One region of the Neorhizobium sp. P12A genome, then DNA from elsewhere that is predicted to be linked to it. Evidence: riboswitches for the same ligand, from Rfam matches in the RefSeq annotation. Region 1 holds a riboswitch; each other region holds the start of a gene.
The links. Region 1 has a riboswitch for cobalamin ahead of bluB (5,6-dimethylbenzimidazole synthase). Riboswitches for the same ligand answer to the same signal wherever they lie in the genome.

Region 1 (5,195 bases):
TGACGACCGATCTGCTTTATCGCATGAAACAGGTCGCGGAAATCAACGGCCCGGTCCTCGAGCAGGAAACGACCGTCGCGCTGGCTCGTGCCGCTTGATGTCACGTCAAATTCATCGCCGCGGTCACGGGAAATCGCGGCGATGGGCCATTTCCACAGCATCTTGTTAATGCCGGATCCTGTATGATTGATGCTGCACATCGATCGACGGAATATCCTCGTCAGGGGCGGCATCATGGAACGCAGCCGGAAATTCTCCTTATTTTTTCTATTGCCCCTGATCGCAGCTACGCCGGTCGCCGCGCAGAACCAGTCGGTTTGTGACGAACTCCACGGACGGCTCGCCAACATCCCCGAGGTCGTCAGCACCTCGCATTCGGTCCGCAGATATTCAAACGCCATCGACGAGCAGACATCGGCGGTCCGCAGGCTTCAGGCGGAGATGCAGGATCGCGGCTGCCACTCCGGCAGTGGGGTAATTATCAACGGGCAGGACGCCGCCGTTTGCGATCAGCTCGAAACCTCGCTTGGCCGCCTGCAGGAAGACCTGCAATTTCTCATCGAGCGGCGTGACGAAAGCCAGCGCGCCGGCGGCTCAGACGATGTGTTGCGCGATCAGCTTGAAACGGCACTCCGGCAAAACGGATGCGAGGATTCCGCAGCGGCTAATCCCGATACGATCATCACCAATCGCCCCGAAGTGCCCGCGACACCAGAGCAGCAGGCGATGCGGACCGACACGTTCATCCAGCCGATGGACAGAAGCGGCGGCCCGCAGCCGGGCTATGACTATTACCAGGCCGCACCGATGAACTATCCCACCGGCGGTCCCTATGGCGCGGGCCTGCAGACGGTCTGCGTGCGGACCTGCGATGGCGGCTTCTTCCCGCTGACCACCAATGCCTCGCCGGTCAATTTTCAGCATGACGCGGAAACCTGCTCGCGCATGTGCCCCGGCGTTCCGACGGAACTTTATTTCCGCTATTTGCCGAACCAGGAATCCTCGGAAATGGTCTCTGCGGCAACAGGCGCGCCCTACAGCGCCATGCCTTACGCCTTTGCCTATCGCAAGCGCGCGCCCGGCGAGAAGTCGTCCTGCACCTGCAACATGTCGGCCTATTACGAAGAAATGCAGCGCGAGAAGGCCAGCATTCAGCCACAGAGCGTCCAGCCGCAGCCAGCCGCGCCCTATAGCTCCATAACGACGATCACGACGACCAAGCCACCCTCACCCCAGCCGCAGACTGCAACGACGGCCCAGCCCGCACCAGCCGACCGCCCTTACGATCCGACGGCCAGGAAGATCCGCCAGGTCGGCCCGCAATTCCTGTCGACGGATGAGGGAAAGATCGACCTCAAACATCCCCTGGCGCCTGGCCCCCAGCCGGAGCAATAGGGCCAACCTCACCCCAGCGGTCACTGAAGACGAGATCGTCCAGCGACAGCCGCTGTCGCCATCCCTTAACCGCCAGTTCCGGTTCACTGTAGAGCTCATCAACATAGCCGAGGCAGAGCCAGGCAACGATCTCGATTCTATCGGGAATGCCGAGCAGCAGCCTAATATCGGCATCATGGAAGATGCTGACCCAGCCCATGCCGACACCTTCGGCACGCGCGGCAAGCCACAGGTTCTGGATGGCGCAAACCGTGGAGTAGGAATCCATGCGCGGATTATGCGTGCGTCCAAGCACGACCGGCCCGGCCCGGTCAGGATCGCAGGTGACGCATATGCTGAGCGGCGCCTTGCGGATACCTTCAAGCTTCAGGGAACGATAGCTGACGGCCCGCTCACCCTTAAACATCTGAGCCGCCTCGTCGTTAGCGTGCTGGAACGCCTGCCACGCAGCCTCACGAACCAAGGGATCGCGGACAAGCACGAAACTCCAGGGCTGCATGAAACCGACGGACGGCGCGCTATGCGCGGCCCCGAGCAGACGCGCAATCAGCGCATCGGGCAACGGATCGGGCAGAAACTGGTCGCGAACATCCCGCCGTGTTTCGATGGCGCGGTAGACAGCTTCTCGTTCAGCCGCGGAAAATGCCTGTGAACGGACAAGAAAATCCTTCGGATCGGGTCGCATCGTCAAATCCCCAACAATGCCGACCTCACCGCCGTCCGCGCGGTTTGGCCTATCGCGTCAGGCCGGTCTTCTGGCTTGGCTTCGATTGCCTCTCGCTACCTTCCCGGTTTAACAACCAGTGGCATCCATATGAAAGAACATTCGAAAGTTCTTTCCTGCGACAGACATCCGCCTCACAGCGTTGGGCACGCGCCGGATTTTGACCGGCTTCCCGATTCTCCCGCTTGGCACGGGCACCTGACGATCAAAGCTATGCGCGATCCGCCTACCGAAAGCAAGCGGATCGCCAACACGTCTCAACGAGAGGAAACGGGCCTCCTGAACAGCCTCATGATTGCCTCATCGCCCGTCTCCCGCGCCAGATCGCCGTAGGAACGTCCCGAGGCATCCCGAATGGAGCGATCGGCGCCGCGGCCGACAAGGAGCGCCGCCGCATCGGCGCGATGATTGAGAATGGCAAAGCCCAGCGGCGTCAGCCAATCTCGGTCCGGGCTCGGCGCACCGGATCGTCGAAGGCTCTCAAAACGCCGGTCGAGCAACGATGGATCCGCGTCCAGCAATGCTTCCAGCTGCCCGATCTCACCAAAGGCGGCCGCCGCAAAGATATCGAGCGGCTGCGTCTTCAGGAACTCCACCATATCGGCATGGCCGTTATAGTCCGCCCAACCGATCGGCGGCGCGTGATAGTAGGGATCGCGGATCGTGGGATCGGCACCATGCTCGATCAGCAGTTTTACCATTTCGATGTGACCGTGGAGTGCTGCTTCATGCAGCGGCGTGCGGCTAGTCATCGCGTTCACATCCAAACCAAGCGCCAGCATCCGACGAACCGCCTCAAGGGCATTTTCGCCTGCGGCCTCATGCAGCATGGTTGGGTGCTTTCGCTGGACATCGGCGGGGCTGGTCTGCTGCGCCGCCATCATTCTCGGCAAATAATCGATTGGATGCTCGCTATTCATGATGGCGACATAGGCCCAATCCTCCGCCTTCAGACGAACCGCGACCGCTCCATGCTGCACGAGATAGGCCACCAACTCCTTCTCGTTGCCGAGCCGCGCCCACTCATAGGGCGTGCGCCCATTGACCGGCCGGTTGACGTCGGCGCCATGCTCGACCAATAGCCGCACCCGCTGCGGCATCCGCTTTTCCAGAGCCCAGGCGAGTTGATAGTCGAACACGGTCTGCGAATTCTCGACCAGCTTCCCATCTTCCCGCACGGACCAATTGTTCCGGTCGCTGGCGCTCAATCCATATTCGAGCAGCAGTTCGAGGCAGGAATTATCCGGCTCGAACATCCTGTTGTAGAGCGCCTGGCTGTCATTGACGTTCGCGCCGGCGTCAAGCAGCAGCCGCGCGAATGTCATATAGCCCGGATGTTCCGGCTGCCGGATTTTCCCAGCCTCTCCCTGCCCGAAGACGCCGGTCAACGCCGTGAAGCGATATTGGCCATTGTCGAGAAAGAGGGCATTCGGATCGGCTCCACGCGCGATCAGCAGTCGGCCGACGTCGAGAGTGGAATGGCCGGGAAGACGGGCATAGGCAGCATAAAGCAACGGCTGCCAATCGTAGGGACCGCCCTTTCGCTCGATCAATTGCGGCTGCCGGTCCAGCCAGCGGGCGACGCGTGCCGCATCGCCCATCGCTGCGGCAACATGGATGCTATCGTCGGCAATATCGGGATGCGCGTCAAGGAGCTCCACGGCCTCGTCGAAACGGGCGGGATCGGCGGGAATACGCGAGAAATAGGACACGGTCGCAAGCGACAGGAAGCGATTGGCAAGCTGATCCCTCGCCTCATCCCGGCTACCCGATCGCTCCAGATGGTCCTTGAGCTTGGTCCAGCTCGAGAACCCGTATTCGCGAGCCGTTACCAGCTGGATATCCTGCAGCCCGACTGCTGCAGCGTCAGCGAAATACGGCGTCACGCGCGCAAGCGCCGACGTATCGCCTGTTTGCACGGCTTTCAAAAAGGCTTTCGCCTGCTTTTTCACGGAATCGAGCGTGGCGTTCGCCGCCAGGGAGCGTGTGGTCACGGAGACCTCCTTTCATAACGTCCGGTATCCGCGCCCACAGACTGAAAAGAGGTGTGGCAGTCTAAAAATCATTCATCAGGTGGGCCTTGCCCTTCCCGCGGATCGGATGTGCCCTGCGAACGATCAAAAGCTATCGGCAAAAATCCGCGCTGTCCAGCGGCCTCAGGCCGCCGGCTCATAGCGAACGAAGGCGAATTCATCACCATCCGGTGACCAATTGGGCGAATTCATCGTGCCCTGGCCACCGAACAGATCGAACAGCGTTTCGACATTGCCGCCATCCGCATCCATCATGCGCACCCGAACGTTCAGGTCGCGCGGATGATCAAACACATCGGGGTCGTAGGAGATGAAGACGACTTTGTCACCCCTGGGTGACGGATGCGGAAACCAGTCGCCGTAGTTGCTGTCCGTTATCCGCTCGACGGCAGAACCATCGGTCTTGACACGCCAGATCTGCATCAGGCCGGTGCGGCTGGAATTGAAGTAAATCCAATTGCCGTCAGCCGAATAGTCCGGCCCGTCATTGCGCCCTTCGCCAAATGTCAGCCGTCGTTCCTCGCCGCCTTCGATGGACATGGAATAGATATCGAAGACCTGGTCGCGAATGCCGCAATAGGCGAAGGATTGCCCGTCCGGCGACCAGCCATGCCAATAGGACGGGAGATTTCCCGTCATCAAGCTCGGTGCACCACCTTGCGACGGAAGTAGATAAATGCAGCTCTTGCCGAACTCGCATTTGTCGGAAATGGCAATCAATGATCCATCCGGCGAAATGCCGTGATCATTGTTGCACAATGTCGCAAAACCGGTGTCGACCTTCACCGGCTCCGCGCCGCTCTCCAGCGCCAGGCGATAGATCAACCCTTCGCTGTTAAGCAGAAGATAGCGGCCATCGGGCGACCAGTTCGGCGCCTCGAAAAGATCGGATGTCTGCCAGACAACCCGCGTCTCGCGTGTGCGGATATTGAAGATCTCGACCGAACTACGCATGGCTCAAACTTCCTCCTTGATCGGACGATCCTCGCCAATCGGGCTGCTGATGGCATCCTGGAGCTTCGCAAAGACCGAATTGGCAAGCA
Region 2 (5,195 bases), on a different contig from region 1:
GCGCCGGCTGGATGCCGACCAGCACCTCGCCGAACCGTGTAAACGGCAGGGCAAACGCGCCGTCGCGGAAATAGGGATCCAACTCCGGAGCGCCCCAGCGCGCAGTGATCTCCTCTTGAATCTGATTGGGAAGAGATGTGAAGAAGACCCTGTAATGACTCGCAGAAAGCCTCTCGCGGACCAGCTTCCCATCATGGCCGGAATTGGTCGGCCCTTCCATCAGATGGCGGATCAGCGCGTCGCCATCGGCAGGCAGATCCGAAACCGGATAGCCCTGCGCCTGCATTGCCCGCAACACCTCGACAGTTCCCGCCGGCGTATCTAGCCCGACACCGTTGCCGAGCCTGCCATCGCGGTTCGGGTAATTCGCCATGACCAGGGCGACGCGCCTTTTCTGAGGCTGCGTCCCCCGAAGCGTCGCCCAATTTGCCGCTAATTCGGCCACGTAGCGCATGCGTCCCGCATCCGGCTCGCTGCCGACGATATTGGCCTCAACCCGCTCGTCATAACGAGCAGCTGCCTTGAAGGCGACCGCCCGCGACAGCACGCGGCCGTCGACTTCTGGCAGCGCAACGTTCATACCGAGATCACGCGCGGACAAACCTTGTGCCGAGGCGGCCCAGGCTTCACGAGACGAAGCCGAAAAGATCGCCTGCAGAACGATCGCCTGATTGGCCTCCAACACGGTCGGCTCGCGATCGGCGCCGGGTGCCGAAACGGCAAAGCCCGTCGTATTGATCACCACGCCGGGCTTTATTTCGGAGAATACACTTTCGAGAATGCCCTTGGAGACAGGATCCTTGAGGCTGTAGGCAAAGACCGGCAGCGGCCGGATGCCCTTGGCGATCAGAGCTTCGATCAGAGCTTCGACCGGCTTTGTTTCACCGCTCTGAACGAGGGCACGGTAGAAACTGATGGCAATGGTCGGAAGTGCGAGCCCTGCAGGGGTCGCCATATTGTCCGGGGGCTGGCGTAGCGCCTCCTCAGAAACCCGCCGCCACTCCTCAACGCCTATAACGCCCCTGCCCGGCCACCAGATGCCCGCCTTCATTAGCGGCACCGCGGGCTCCGGCGTCTCGCCGCCGGAAAGCATCGCGTTAGCATAGGCCAGAAACGCCCGCGAGTTCGCATCCCCGCCCTCGATCAGATACGACCAGAGCGCATTGAGGTCATCCAGCGCCACATTTGAAAACGGCGTCAGCCCCGGATCGGCTCGAGAATCTCCCGGCAGCACCGCAATCAGCGCTCCCTGACGAGCAGCGCAGGCATGCAGCGCCTCCAGCGCATAGTGGAAATAGCTCGCCCCGCCGAGCGCCCGAACGATGATCAGCTTCGCATGACACGCGGTACGCTCGATATAGGTATCGACCGACATCGGATGCTTAAGGCTCATCAGGCTGGCGAGCCTCAGGGAAAATCCGGCATTCCCGTGGCCGTGAGCCGCCGCGATAGCGGCGAGCTCCGTGTCGGCAGCCGACAGGAAAAGGATATCGCCTGGCGATTGGCCGAGATCAATCGCCTCGTCGCCATCGCTGATCGTACCCTTCTGTGCCAGCAGGAGATGCATCGTTCTGCCTTACACCAGCGCCTCGATCGCCCCGCGAACGACCGTCTCGTCCATATCGTGCAGGCCGATGACGACGAGCCGGGTCGCACGCGCTTCGCCAGATATCCATGCGCGGTCGAAATATTGATCGATGCGGCTGCCGACGGCCTGGATCTGCAGGCGCATCGGCTTGCCGGGAACATCGACGAAGCCCTTCAGGCGTAGCACGTCATGTTCCGCAATCACGCCCTTCAGCTTCTCGATGAAGGCATTGGGATCGGCGACGGCACCAAGCTCGACGACGAAACTGTCGAACTCGTCGTGGTCATGTGGCGCGCCGTCCTCGTGCTCCAGCTCGTGATGCGATTTGCGGTTCGCAATGTCCTCCTCCGTGCCGACGCCAAGGCCGAGCAGCACAGCGGCAGGCACGTCGCCGTTCTTTGCCTCGATCATCGTCGGCCGGCGATGCGTGCGCGAGGAGACCTCGGCGCGTACGCCGGCGATGCCTGCCGAGTCGAGAAGATCGGTCTTGTTGAGAACGATCAGGTCGGCGCAGGTCAGTTGGTCCTCGAAAAGCTCCTCGATCGGATTGTCGTGGTCGAGCGACGCGTCTTCGGCGCGGGCGGCATTGACCGCATCATGGTCGTCGGCGAAACGGCCGGCCGCAACCGCTGCGCTGTCGACCACGGTGATGACGCCATCGACGGTCACCTGCGTGCGGATATCCGGCCAGTTGAAGGCGGCAACGAGCGGCTGCGGCAGCGCAAGCCCCGAGGTCTCGATGACGATATGGTCCGGCCGGGCGTCGCGCTCTAGGAGCTTCGTCATGGTTGGGATGAAATCGTCGGCGACGGTGCAGCAGATGCAGCCGTTGGTCAGCTCGATAATATCGTCCTCGGTGCAGTTTTCCGCGCCGCAGCCCTTCAGCACGTCGCCGTCGACGCCGAGATCGCCGAATTCGTTGATGATCAACGCGATCTTCTTGCCGCCGGTATTCTGCAGCAGGTTGCGGATCATCGTCGTCTTGCCGGCACCGAGAAAGCCGGTGATGACGGTGGCTGGAATTTTCTGCTGGTTCATCAAATCAACCCTTCATTTTCAGCGGCAGACCGGCCGCAACGAAATAAACTTCCGCGACTTGCGCCGCGATCATCTGGTGGAGGCGTCCGGCATGGTCGCGAAAGGCGCGCGCCATTGCATTGTCCGGCACGATCCCGAGCCCGACCTCGTTGGAGACGAGGACGAGCCGCGCTTTCGCATTCGGCAGGTATTCTGAAAGAGCGGCAAATTCCGCCGCAATGTCGCGCTCCTCCATCATCAGGTTCGTGACCCAGAGCGTCAGGCAATCGATCAGGATGACCCGCCCCTCGCCGTCGATGTCGGCAAGGCGAGAGACGAGATCAAGCGGCTCTTCATACGTCGTCCAGAGATCGCCGCGATCCGCCCGATGCTGCGCAATCCGCGACCGCATCTCGTCGTCCCACGCCCGCCCGGTCGCCACATAGTGACGATCGAGGCCAGAGGACGTCACCAGCGATTCAGCAAAGCGCGACTTGCCCGATCGGGCGCCGCCGAGGATGAGAACAGAGATGAAGGATGGGGATGTCATTTGCGCCGCCGATCGTCACGCATGGAGATGCTGCGCGGCGCTCGATGCGGCGAATATGGTCGCGCGAGCATCCGAAAACGGATGCCGAAATGGTTTCACAGCCATGACAACCTCCGTGCTGGCAGCGGAGCTTTCGCCCCTTGAGCTATGGGCTCTTCGCCCGGCACGCATGGCAGGTCTCCTGGCTCGCGGTTTGAGGCGCGGCGACCGGGGCAGACCGAAGTCGGTCGCCTGAGCAGACCGAAACGGTCGCCCCGGGTCGTGCGCCAGCGGGTCGTCCTCGCCTTCCCGGCAGTCATCATGAAAAGGTGGACGATTCGTAGAATTAGAGGCGTCCAACCCCGGCTGATCATGATGCCACGCCAGTGGCTTTTCCGGCTTCCGGTCTTTTTCGCCCGTCCCCACCATTGGGAACCGTCTGCGAAAAAGCTTTAAAACCGGACAGAAGACCCTGACCGCTCTACAGTCGCGGGGTCGGCTGTGATGAAAACGCCCGGCTTGGGTCCGTCCCGTCACATTCCCTTTTCATCCCTTGCGACGACCGCCGCCCGGGAACCATCCGTTATGAAGCCCGATGGTTACGGAAACCGCCATTCCGAGTCAATCGCATTCGGCGGACGGAAAACGGCCGGGACCTTGCCCCGGCAGCCATTATTTTTCGACGCGAGGGGCAATTGGCGGGAAAAAGGAAGAAGATGTCGGTCTTTTGCCGTAATTCTTTGACCTTAGCAGTCTATAGACTGCTTCAAGCTTTCGAATGCCTGTAAAAGTTCGTCCTCCCGATGCTGCAGAAATTCAAACAGCGCCGTTTTGGCGCCCTGTATTCCTTCTTTGATCTCGGCCGCATGAGAGCTGCGTTGCGTCGCAGCGAGCTCGGTATGATCTTTGCCGGCGCTTTCGTCGGGATCACATCCGGCTGCGCGGTCACCGCTATGAGCGTGATATCGCGGACGATGCACACGCTGATCTTCGGTATCGACGACTCAGGGCGCTTGAGTTCGGCGCAGGTTGACGACAAGTTCCTGCTGCTCGCATCTCCTGTTGTCGGCGGCATCGTCCTGGGCCTGATGATCTTCATTCTGGCCAAGACCCGCAAGAAGCCGATGGTCGACCCGATCGAAGCGAACGCCTTGCATGGCGGCCGGCTGTCGCTGACCGACAGCATCCTGGTCGCCGTGCAGAATCTCATTTCGAACGGCTTCGGCGCTTCCGTCGGCCTCGAGGCCGGCTACACCCAGATCGCGGCAGGAATAGCGTCAAAGCTCGGCTACAAACTTCAGCTTCGCCGCTCCGATCTCAGAACGCTCGTCGGCTGTGGCGCCGCCGGCGCCATCGCCGCCGCCTTCAACGCACCGCTGACCGGTGCTTTTTACGCCTTCGAGCTCATCATCGGCACCTATTCGATCATCACGCTGACGCCCGTCGTCGTCTCCGCACTGATCTCCACCCTCGTGGCGCGCCTTCTCTCCGGCAACGATTTCAACATCGACGTCGGCGATTTCGGCAGCGTCGTTCCGGCGGACTATATTCCGGCGCTCTTGCTCGGCGCTTTCTGCGCCGGCGCCGGAATCCTGATCATGCAGGGCGTTTCCTTCATCGAGGAACTGGCGCGAAAGAGCTCCATCGCATTGCCCTTCCGTCCGGCACTCGGCGGTATCGTTGTCGGCCTCCTCGCCCTGATAACGCCGCAGGTGCTTTCGGCGGGTCACGGCGCCCTGCATCTCAATCTCGCCAACACCATCGCAATCCCGACGCTGATCGGCATTCTGCTCCTGAAATCCCTAGCGTCAGCCGTCTCGATCGGCTCCGGTTTCAGAGGCGGCCTGTTCTTCGCCTCGCTTTTCATGGGCGCCTTGCTTGGCAAGATCTTCGCCTATTCCGCCCCCTATTTCGATCACGCGACGCTGACGCCGGTTATCTACGCTGTCGTTGGCATGAGTTCGCTTGCCGTCGCTATCATCGGCGGCCCGCTGACCATGACCTTCCTCGCGCTGGAAATCACCGGCGACTTCCCGATCACCGCGCTGGTGCTTGCCGCCG
Region 3 (5,195 bases), on a different contig from region 1:
ACCTCAAGCGCCACTGTCCAATCGTCTTCTGTCATCTTCGTGCTCATGCCGACCTCCAAATCAGTCGGCACTCCATGAATCAGACTAAGTGCAAGTCAGGAATCCCAAAGGGGCCACATGCGCAATCCGTCCACATCGCCTAGCATTGTCTGGCTATTGCGTTAATACACGGTCATGACCGTCCCAATTGACTTTGACTGTGAAGCCTGCGGTGCTTGCTGCTCGTTCTCGCCCACCTGGCCCAGATTTTCCACCGAGACGGAAGCGGAGCTCGACGCTATACCGGCGCGCTTTGTTTCGGAGGATCAGCGGGGGATGCGGTGCAACGGGGCGCGTTGTTCTGCTTTGGCTGGCATTGTTGGTTCTCGGACATCGTGTCTGGTTTACGAACTTCGGCCCGATGTCTGCCGGGCCTGTGTCCCAGGAGACGGAGCCTGTCTGGAGGCACGTTCGTCTTTTGGGCTCGACTAAACGAAAGGCAACAGCAACAAAGCCGCCCTGCTGCTCCACGGTTTCTACCAGGTCTCAAAGGCTTGTTTTCGGGTGTTTTTGGATTTGGGCCTTGGTGTCGCCGGTTCAGATCCCAACAAGGTGAGTCAGCCTGGTCATGACTTGAAAGTGGCGGCATGATATCTGGCGATTTTCGGCGACAAAGATTGAGAGGCATGACCACACAATTCGACATGTTTTCCGACAATGACGTCGGAGCGCCTGCAAGATCTCCTCGCGCCGTTTCGACGAAGCGAATGACGCCGGCTACCCTCCACGAAGAGGGCATGATCGCCCACCTGGCGGCGACTGGTCGCTATCGTGTCTTAAGAAAACTCGAGCCGCGTGGAATAGCGTCAGTAATTCGGCCCGAATATCCGCTCCGCGGCGTCATTATCGACACGGAAACGACGGGTCTCGATCATCGCAGGGATGAGATCATCGAGATCGGAGCGATAGGCTTCACGTTTGATGAGCAGGGTGGGATCGGCGACGTCACCGGCGTTTACGGTGGCTTGCAGCAGCCAACAACGTCTATTCCCGCCGAAATTACTAAACTGACGGGCATCACCGGTGAAATGGTGGCGGGTCAGTTTATCGACATGCTGGCATTGAGGCACATCATCGATCCTGCGGATCTGATCATCGCGCACAATGCCCGGTTCGACCGCCCTTTTTGCGAAACCTTCTCAGCATCGTTTTCCGGCAAGGCATGGGCGTGCTCCAACGTGGAGATCGACTGGTCGTCGCGCGGGTTCGAGGGAACGAAACTTGGCTATCTCGTTGGGCAGGCGGGTCTTTTTCATGAAGGCCATCGGGCCATCGACGATTGCTTCGCTTTGCTCGAGGTTCTCTCTCTAGGGAGCAATTCTGACGCACGCTCGCCTTTTGCCGAACTCTATCAGGCAAGCCAGCGGTCGCGGGTCCGCATCTTTGCCGAAAACAGTCCGTTCGACATGAAGGATCACCTCAAGGCGCGCGGTTACCGCTGGTCCGATGGCAGCGATGGCCGCCCGAAATGCTGGTGGATCGAAGTTGATGAAGCGGACCTAGACGATGAGCTCAATTATCTCCGCTCCGATATCTATCGGTATCCGGAAGCCGATCCGCCCTTCCGGCACTTGACCGCATTCGATCGGTTTCGGGCTTGACCGTCTGGCTGTGTCGCAGCCGCCTCACTATCCTTTGCACTCTTTGGGGACGATCAGCAGTAGGCCGGGCATATAACCGGTTTCCCCAAGGGGCAATGGTCGCCAGCAGCGCCGGAAGCACGCAAGTCGACTTGACTGGGACAAGGTTTAGGCAGTAGTGTTATGTAATAACATAACTAAAGGAATTACCGTGATACGATCCAAACCCCCCGTCATCGTCCTTTCCAGCTTTCTCAGACCGAGCTTGACAGGTCTCTTGTCGATGCCTCCCAATTCATCCTCAACATTGGCGAAATCTAGCGGATCCTTTTGTCAGCTGGGCGCGCCGCGCTGCCTGGTATCACACCATCTACCCAATGCAATCGACAGCGTCTTGACCTCGAGGCGTCGTTGACCTTAACTGATGCCGACGGTTTCCCAAGGATGACTCTGAGGGGATTAATAGGGAACACGGTGCGGACGACCCAAAGTGGGACCAAGACCGTGGCTGCCCCCGCAACTGTAAGCGGATTGCCGACCATCCAAGGGCCCTTGAGGCCATGCCACTGCGAAAACCGCGGGAAGGCAGATGGACGGCAGAAATCCGTGAGCCAGGAGACCTGCCGTCAAATCGTCATCCAATCAGCCGGGCGGGGATGCCCGGACAAGGAACAGATATGACAGACCTGACCCTTCGCTTATCGCGATGCCCATCGGCCTCGATTGGATTTCTCATGCCCGATTTTCGCGTGCGGCCTTTCCTCTGAAACCGCACCGGGCCGAACTCCTCCTGCAAACATCGAGAACCAACCAATGACATCGCTTTTAAAATTGCTTGCCGTCGCCTGCGGCCTTGCCTTCGTCGCCGCGCCCGCTTTCGCGGCCACGCAATATCCGCTCACCGTCACCAATTGTGGCCTGAAGGTTACCTTCGGCAAGGCGCCTGCGAAGATCGTCTCGATCGGCCAGAGCATGACGGAAGTGCTCTACGCTCTTGGTCTTTCAAACAAGGTTGTAGGCACGGCCGTCTGGTTCAGCCCAGTGCTGCCGCAATTTGCCGACGTGAACAGCAAGATCAGGCGTCTGGCCGACAACGAGCCGAGCTTTGAATCCGTGGTCGGGCAGGAGCCTGATCTCGTCGCTGCGGAATTTGAGTGGCATGTCGGGCCGCAGGGTTCCGTCGGAAAGCGCGAGCAGTTTTCTGCGCTCGGAATCAACACCTATGTGTCGCCAGCCGACTGCGTCGCCAAGGTCAACGACAATGGCGGCGACGGTGTTCGCAAGGAACTGTTCTCCATGGACCTGATCTATCAGGAAATCGCCGAGCTCTCGGAGATCTTCGACGTCAAGGATCGTGGCGACGCACTGATCGCCGACATGAAGAGGCGCGAGGCCGACGCGGTCGCCTCAGTCGCATCCGTCAAGATGAAGAACGTGCCCATCGTCTTCTGGTTTTCCAGCAAGGAGGTCAATGGCGACGCCTTCATCGCCGGCAAGAACGGCGCTCCCGCCTATATCCTCAAGACCCTGGGCGCTACAAATGTGGTGACGACCGAGGAGGAATGGCCGCTCGTCGGATGGGAAACGATCAGCGCGGCTAATCCCGCTGTGATCGTCATGGCTGATATGGATCGGCGTCGTTACGCCGCCGACAATCCGAAGATGAAGCGCGATTTTCTCGATCACGACCCGGTCACCAGCCAGATGGCGGCAGTGAAGGACAAGCGCATCGTTCTGATGGATGCCGAAGCAATGAGCCCATCGATCCGTACCGTAGACGGCATCGAGCAGTTGGCCAGCGCGATCAAGTCTTTTGGCCTGACGCAGTGACACGGTTTGATATGGGAAGGCGGGGCGTCTGGTCGCTCCTTTTGTTGTTTGTCCTTGGCTTCGTCCTGCTTGCCTTCGCGATCAGTCTCGCCGTGTCGATCGGCGAGATTTCCATTCCGCTCTCGACGACCGCCGAGGCGGTGGCCAATCGCCTGTTCGGCGCAGAATTCGAGATCAGTCGCATCCATCAGGGGATCGTCTGGGACTACAGGCTGAGCCGGGCCCTGGTGGCGGCCAGCGCCGGCGCGGCGCTCGCGTTGAGCGGTACAGTGCTGCAGGCAATGCTGCGCAACCCGCTCGCCGAACCCTATCTGCTCGGCATTTCCGCAGGCGCGTCCACGGGGGCCGTCGCCGTCATGATCCTCGGTTTCGGTTATGGGGTGCTGACGCTGTCGGGCGGTGCGTTCATTGGCGCCGTTCTCGCATTCGCGCTGGTGGTCCTGCTGGCTGCCGGCGCGGGCGGCACCGGCGAGCGTATCATTCTCTGCGGCGTCGCCGGCTCACAGCTCTTCAATGCGTTGACGTCCTATATCGTCACGACCTCGGCCAATGCCGAGCAAGCCCGCGGCGTGATGTTCTGGCTGCTCGGCTCGTTAAGCGGCGTGCGCTGGCCGGATGTTTATCTGGCAGCTCCGGTCACAGTCGTCGGCTTTCTCGTCTGTTTCTGGCATGTGCGGGCGCTCGATGCCTTCGTTTTCGGAATGGATGCAGCCGCGTCGTTGGGCATCCCAGTGCGCCGCGTGCAGGCGATCCTTCTAGGCGCGACGGCGCTGATGACGGCCACTGTTGTCAGCATCGTGGGTTCGATCGGCTTCGTGGGACTCGTCATCCCGCATGCCGCCCGTTTCATCGTTGGGCCGGGCCATGGACGCCTGTTGCCAGCGGCAGCACTTGCCGGAGCAATCTTCATGGTGGTCGCTGACATCATCTCGCGCATCATCATCCCGCAGCAGATCCTGCCAATCGGCGTGGTGACTGCCCTTTTCGGTGCTCCCGCCTTTGCAGCCATTCTCTACCGTGCCCGGAGATCCGCATGACCATATCGACCCACAACGTCAGTTTTGCCGTGGGTAACACCGTCATCGTCGATGGCGTCAACCTGGCAATCGAGAAGGGCAAGACGCTGGGTCTGCTCGGGCCCAACGGCTCGGGTAAGTCGAGCCTGCTGCGGCTTATCGGTCGGCTGCGCAAAGTCAAGAGCGGTGTCATCCGACTAGGCGATCACTCGATCGCCGACTTGTCGAGAGGCGATTTGGCGCGGCGGGTCGCGCTTGTCGAACAACACGCAACAACAGATACGCAACTGACGGTCATGGATGTCGCGAGGCTCGGACGAACGCCGCATCGCGGATTGCTTCCCTTATCCTCTGCCGGCGACGATGCGATCGTATTGGATGCGCTCGCCCGGGTCGGCATGAAAGAGCGGGCCGCACAGCTTTGGCACACTTTATCAGGCGGCGAACGCCAACGCGTTCATATCGCGCGCGCTCTGGCACAGACGCCGAGCGAACTGCTTCTCGATGAACCCACCAATCATCTCGACATCCAGCATCAGCTGCATATTCTCGGCCTTGTTTCGAAGCTCGACATCACCTGCATCGTCGCTCTGCACGATCTCAACCTTGCCGCCATGTTCTGCGACCGGTTGGCCGTCTTGAACAAGGGGCAACTCGTGGCGATCGGTGCGCCGGAAGAGGTTCTCACCAAGACGCTGATCGCCGATGTCTTCGAGGTCGATGCCCATGT
Region 4 (5,195 bases), on a different contig from region 1:
CAGATACCACGGATGCGCTGTTTCCAGCGGATCGCGGACGCCCGGAATGTTGCGGACGGTGAATTCGACGCCGATGCGCGGCATCAGTTCGAAGCCCGTGAGAGCCGGCCCACAAAGGCTGGAGGCATTCTTGAACAGGGCCAGCGCATCCTCGACAGACTGGATGCCTGCAAAGGCAACCTGGTGGCCGAGCGGCTGCGGGAAGAGCTTCAGCACTGCCCCGGTGATGATCCCGAGTGTCCCTTCCGCGCCGATGAACAAATCGCGCAGATCGTAGCCCGTATTGTCCTTCTTCAGCCGCCGGAGTCCATTCCAGATCTCGCCGGTCGGCATCACGACCTCGAGGCCGAGGCAAAGCTGGCGCATGTTGCCGTAGGCGAGGACGGCAGTACCCCCTGCATTGGTCGAAAGGTTGCCAGCAATCCGGCATGAGCCCTCGGAACCGAGTGACAGCGGAAACATCCGGCCATGCTCTTCGGCTGCCTTCTGCACATCGGCAAGGATGCACCCGCCGTCGACGACCATGACGTTGGCGACCGGATCGATGTCGCGGATACGGTTCATGCGTTCCAGCGAGACAATGATGTCGGAACTGCCCTCGCGAGGCGTCTGGCCGCCGACGAGACCGGTGTTACCGGTCTGTGGCACGATCGCCGTGCCGGTTTCCGACGCAAGCGTCAGGATGGCCGAGACTTCTTCGACCGAGCCGGGCTTAAGGAGCAATGGTGAGGAGCCGTGATAAAGGCCGCGATTTTCAATCAGATGGGGTGCCAGATCGGCCTCGTCGCGGAGCGCATGGCTCGCGCCCACGATGGCGATGAAACGGTCGAGAAGGGCGGGAGAAAGGCTGCTCATCGATTGATCCTTATTCGCGAGGTGCTGCGGCGCGGCTCAGCCGATCGTTGATCGCTTCCCCCAAACCTTCGTTCGGGATCGGGGAAAAGGCGATCGTCTCCGCCCCGCTGGCATCGGCCTTCTTCATATAGTCGAAAAGATTGGCTGCCGCCTCGGCCAGATCGCCGCGGGGGCTGAGATTGAGCACTGTCTTTGCGCGATTTGCGCCTTTTATCTCGGCTGCGCCGAACAGGATCAGGGCTTCGTCAGGCTCGACTGCGGTAGCGGCAAGACGAACCGCGGCACCGGGCGCGTAGTGCGACGCCAGCATGCCCGGCGCCTCGATGGCTGCCGACGCCTTGCCGGAACGCAAAAGCCGCTGGCCGGCGACGCGTTCGATCTCCGAGGCCGCCAGTCCGCCCGGCCGCAGCAGCCGCAGCTTGCCGTCCTCGACCTTGACGATGGTGGATTCGACGCCGACCGCGCTCGCCCCGGCATCGAGGATGAGCTCAATCTTCTCGCCGAGATCCTCATCGACATGGGCAGCGCTGGTGGCGCTGATCTGGCCTGATGTATTGGCGCTCGGTGCGGCGAGCGGTCTGCCGAAAGCTTGGATGAGGTTGCCGGCAAAACCCTTGGGCACGCGGATGCCGACCGTATCGAGACCGGCCGTTGCCAGCGAGTGGATATTGCTGTCCGGTTTCAGCGGAACGATGATGGTAAGCGGTCCCGGCCAGAAGGCTTCGGCAAGACGACGCGATATCGGATCGAATTCGGCATGCTGTTCTGCCATGGCGAGATCGGCCATATGGCAGATCAGCGGATTGAAGCGCGGGCGGCCCTTGGTTTCATAGATGTGGGTAATGGCGACAGGATTGGTCGCGTCGGCAGCAAGTCCATAGACCGTCTCGGTCGGCATGCCGATCGGGAAGCCTTGCGCCAGCACTGCGCATGCTTCCTTTATCGCTGCATCGGGGCTTTTCAGGATGTCGATATGTCTTGCCATGACCTGCCGTTTCCGTTCAGGCAGTCATTAGTCCGATCGCAATGGCCGATCAATCCGAAAGGCCGCTCAAAGTTGCCGGATGATTTCCCGAAGCTGCTCGTTTCGCGCGCCCAGCAGCAGGACGTTGCGGATAGCGACTTGCGGGTCGTGGGTGCGGAAAAGGACGCCGTTGCTGCGGATCGTGCGGTCGATCGTCAGCGACTTGTCTTGCGAGTCTTTGTTGGGCTGGACCGCAACCGCGAAATACATGCGCGACATCCTGAGGTCTATTTCCTCGAAGAAATTATCGTTCTCGCCGATCTTGGCAAAGAAGTTCGCGATGTAGAAGGCCCAGTTCACATGGTCGAACTTGGCAAATTGCGTCCGTGATGCCGTGACATGGCAGTAGCCGAGATGGGGACTGTCCGCCAGCGTGCGATGAAAGATCATCTTCGGAAACTGGATGGCGCGGTGAAAATTGTTCAGCCGGTCATGCGTCTTCTCGCCGGCTGCCTGCAGCTTCGCGGCCGTCCTCTCAGCAACCTCTTCATGAGTGAGATAGCGGCGCTCCTCGGAAAGCCAGTTGGCCTTGGTGCGAATGATGCGGCCCGTTCGGAGGAATTCGGAGTGTACCGCGGCGGGACGTTGCTGCTCGGCTTCGTACGGCTTGCGTGCATCGAAATATCTGAGCTTTGCCATGATCGTCACTCGCCGCAATTGGTATCTCTATTCAGGATAGGGGCCTTGCCTTAACCCGGGCTTAAATCGGCTCGCGCGTCCTGCGTTGTTATTCGGGTCGGAAAGACCCGGTTTCCAGCGGCTGTCGCAAACGCGATATGAAGCCTGGCGATACATGGGAAATCATTGTCCGGAACATCCGTGACCCGCCGAGCATACCGTCTAATACCCTGATTGTGTTGCAATATATGCGGATGTGCAGCGGCAGGATCGCTTGCGTCGTCAATTTCGAAGTCGATGTCGCATTGCAGCCACGCGCCGCCACCGGCTGATGATTATATGGGACGAAATCTCAAGGTGCCGCCTGCTAGGGGAGGCGGAGAATTGGGAAGCCGGTCAAATTCCGGCGCTGCCCCCGCAACGGTGGTGGAGTGGATCGCGGCAATAAGGCCACTGGGCGAAACGCCTGGGAAGGCGCCGCGAAGTTCCTACGGGAACGGCTCCTGAGCCCGGAAACCAGCCATTGGGAGCATGTTTTGACCTGAACTGGTCGCGGTGGGCGGCCGGAGGCAGTTTGGCACCGGCACGCAGCCGGCCGTCCAACCATGTCCTCCGTCTCCAGAGCGGCGAAAGCGCATGAGGATATGACAATGGATATTCGCAATACCGTTCTTCGGCAGCTGAAGAACCGCCGTGAAGGCTTCAGCCTGGAGCAGCCCTTCTACATCGACCAGGACTATTTCAAGCTCGACATGGAACTGATCTATTATCGCGACTGGCTGTTCATCGGCCATGACTGCGAGATCCCGAAGGCCGGCAACTACTTCACGGTCCAGATCGGCGATTACCCCATCGTCATCGTCCGCGGTCGCGACGGTCAGATCCGCGCGCTGCACAACAGCTGCCGCCACCGCGGCTCCCGCGTCTGCACGTCGGAGCGCGGCTCGTCGGCAAAGCTTGTCTGTCCCTACCATCAGTGGACCTACGAGCTCGACGGCTCGCTGCTCTTCGCCCGTCAGATGGCCGAGGATTTCGACAAGACACAGTTCAACCTCAAGCAGGTCCATTGCGAGAGTGTCGGCGGCTATATCTTCATCTGCTTGGCGCAGAACGCACCTGACTTCGCCCCCGTCCGGGCCTCGATCGAGCCCTACATGAAGCCGCATCGCCTCAGCGAGGCGAAGGTCGCCTTCCAGAGCACGATCATCGAAAAGGGCAATTGGAAGCTCGTCTGGGAAAACAACCGCGAATGCTACCATTGCGCCGGCAACCATCCGGAGCTCTGCCGCACCTTCCCGGAAGCACCGACCGTGTCGGGCGTCCAGGGCGCGATGAGCGACCCTGTTATCGTCGCCCACTGGCAGCATTGTGAGGCCGCCGGCCTGCCAAGCGAATTCAAGCTCTCCGCCGACGGCCAGTACCGCACGACCCGCATGCCGCTGATCGAGGGTGCTGAAAGCTACACGATGAGCGGACAGCGCGCCGTCAAGCGCCAGCTGTCGGATGATGTCAGCCTCGGTGGCATCGGCACCATGCTTCTCTTCCACTATCCGACCACCTGGAACCACGTCCTCGGAGACCACGCGATCTCTTTCCGAGTCCTGCCGCTCAATGCCGAGGAAACGGCCGTTACGACCAAGTGGCTCGTCCACAAGGATGCGGTCGAAGGCGTCGATTACGATCTCGAGGAACTGACCCACGTCTGGACCGAGACCAACGATCAGGACCGCCGCATCGTCGAGGAAAATGCCTTCGGCATCCATTCCCCGGCCTATGAGCCCGGTCCCTATTCGGAAATGCACGAAGGCGGCGTCATGCAGTTCGTCGAATGGTATTCGAACTTCATGATCAATCGCCTCCAGGGCGATCAGAAACTGTCGGCGGTGGCGTGAGATGAACATGGCGCTTTCGGTACGACACCAGCACCTGGACGAGATGAAGCCCTGGAGCGACAGGCAGCATCTCCTTGAATGCCTGTCGGCAACGCCGGAGGCGCCAGACGTGATGACCTTCACGTTCCGCTCCGATAAGGACAACTGGTTCCGCTATCTGCCGGGCCAGTTCGTCACGCTTGAAATTCCGGTCGGACCGGAACAGTCGGTCATGCGCACCTATACGCTGTCCTCGACCCCATCGCGGCCCTTCTCGATCGCGGTCACGGTCAAGGCGCAGGCAAGCAGCATCGGCACGCGCTGGATGTTCGAGAACCTGAAGCCCGGCATGCGCATTCGCGCCTTCGGGCCGCTCGGCGATTTCACCCATATCCGCCATCCCGGCGAAAAATACCTGCTGGTCTCGGCCGGATCCGGCATCACGCCGATGATGTCGATGACGCGCTATATGGCCGACACCGCGCCGATGTCCGACATCACCTTCATCAACTGTTCGCGCGGGCCATCGGAGATCATCTTCCGGTCGGAGCTGGAATATCTCGCCCGCTTCATGCCGAACCTCAACCTCGGCTTCATCGTCGAGGCCTGCGCGCGCACCGACCTGTGGTCCGGCCTCAAGGGCCGCATCGACAAGGCGAAGATCGCGCTGCTGGCGCCCGATTTCATGGACCGCACGATCTTCTGCTGCGGCCCTGAGGTCTTCATGGACAGCGTCCGGTCCATGCTGGAAGCGCATGGTTTCGATATGGAACGCTACCATCAGGAAAGCTTCCAGCCGGCTCAGGCCCCGACGCCGCTCGCCGAGG

Region 2: another riboswitch for cobalamin. It lies ahead of cobU (bifunctional adenosylcobinamide kinase/adenosylcobinamide-phosphate guanylyltransferase); the one in region 1 lies ahead of bluB (5,6-dimethylbenzimidazole synthase).
Region 3: another riboswitch for cobalamin. It lies ahead of DTW90_RS29375 (ABC transporter substrate-binding protein); the one in region 1 lies ahead of bluB (5,6-dimethylbenzimidazole synthase).
Region 4: another riboswitch for cobalamin. It lies ahead of DTW90_RS10040 (aromatic ring-hydroxylating dioxygenase subunit alpha); the one in region 1 lies ahead of bluB (5,6-dimethylbenzimidazole synthase).

Annotation. Positions count from the first base shown of each region.
Region 1 covers NZ_QOVX01000006.1:274,180-279,374, forward strand. The annotation lists gene DTW90_RS19435 (acyl-homoserine-lactone synthase) at 1-98, shown strand, start outside; gene DTW90_RS19440 (DUF2865 domain-containing protein) at 190-1,395, shown strand; gene bluB (5,6-dimethylbenzimidazole synthase) at 1,355-2,080, opposite strand; cobalamin riboswitch at 2,123-2,336, opposite strand; gene DTW90_RS19450 (ankyrin repeat domain-containing protein) at 2,377-4,113, opposite strand; gene DTW90_RS19455 (TolB family protein) at 4,276-5,106, opposite strand; gene DTW90_RS19460 (hypothetical protein) at 5,110-5,195, opposite strand, start outside.
Region 2 covers NZ_QOVX01000001.1:51,784-56,978, forward strand. The annotation lists gene cobN (cobaltochelatase subunit CobN) at 1-1,567, opposite strand, end outside; gene cobW (cobalamin biosynthesis protein CobW) at 1,577-2,626, opposite strand; gene cobU (bifunctional adenosylcobinamide kinase/adenosylcobinamide-phosphate guanylyltransferase) at 2,631-3,155, opposite strand; cobalamin riboswitch at 3,309-3,730, opposite strand; gene DTW90_RS00265 (chloride channel protein) at 3,938-5,195, shown strand, end outside.
Region 3 covers NZ_QOVX01000018.1:2-5,196, forward strand. The annotation lists gene DTW90_RS29365 (YkgJ family cysteine cluster protein) at 175-471, shown strand; gene DTW90_RS29370 (3'-5' exonuclease) at 666-1,640, shown strand; cobalamin riboswitch at 2,034-2,262, shown strand; gene DTW90_RS29375 (ABC transporter substrate-binding protein) at 2,433-3,449, shown strand; gene DTW90_RS29380 (iron ABC transporter permease) at 3,461-4,486, shown strand; gene DTW90_RS29385 (ABC transporter ATP-binding protein) at 4,483-5,195, shown strand, end outside.
Region 4 covers NZ_QOVX01000002.1:827,573-832,767, forward strand. The annotation lists gene DTW90_RS10025 (FAD-binding oxidoreductase) at 1-855, opposite strand, end outside; gene DTW90_RS10030 (L-threonylcarbamoyladenylate synthase) at 866-1,840, opposite strand; gene DTW90_RS10035 (DUF6656 family protein) at 1,907-2,518, opposite strand; cobalamin riboswitch at 2,836-3,037, shown strand; gene DTW90_RS10040 (aromatic ring-hydroxylating dioxygenase subunit alpha) at 3,148-4,389, shown strand; gene DTW90_RS10045 (hybrid-cluster NAD(P)-dependent oxidoreductase) at 4,391-5,195, shown strand, end outside.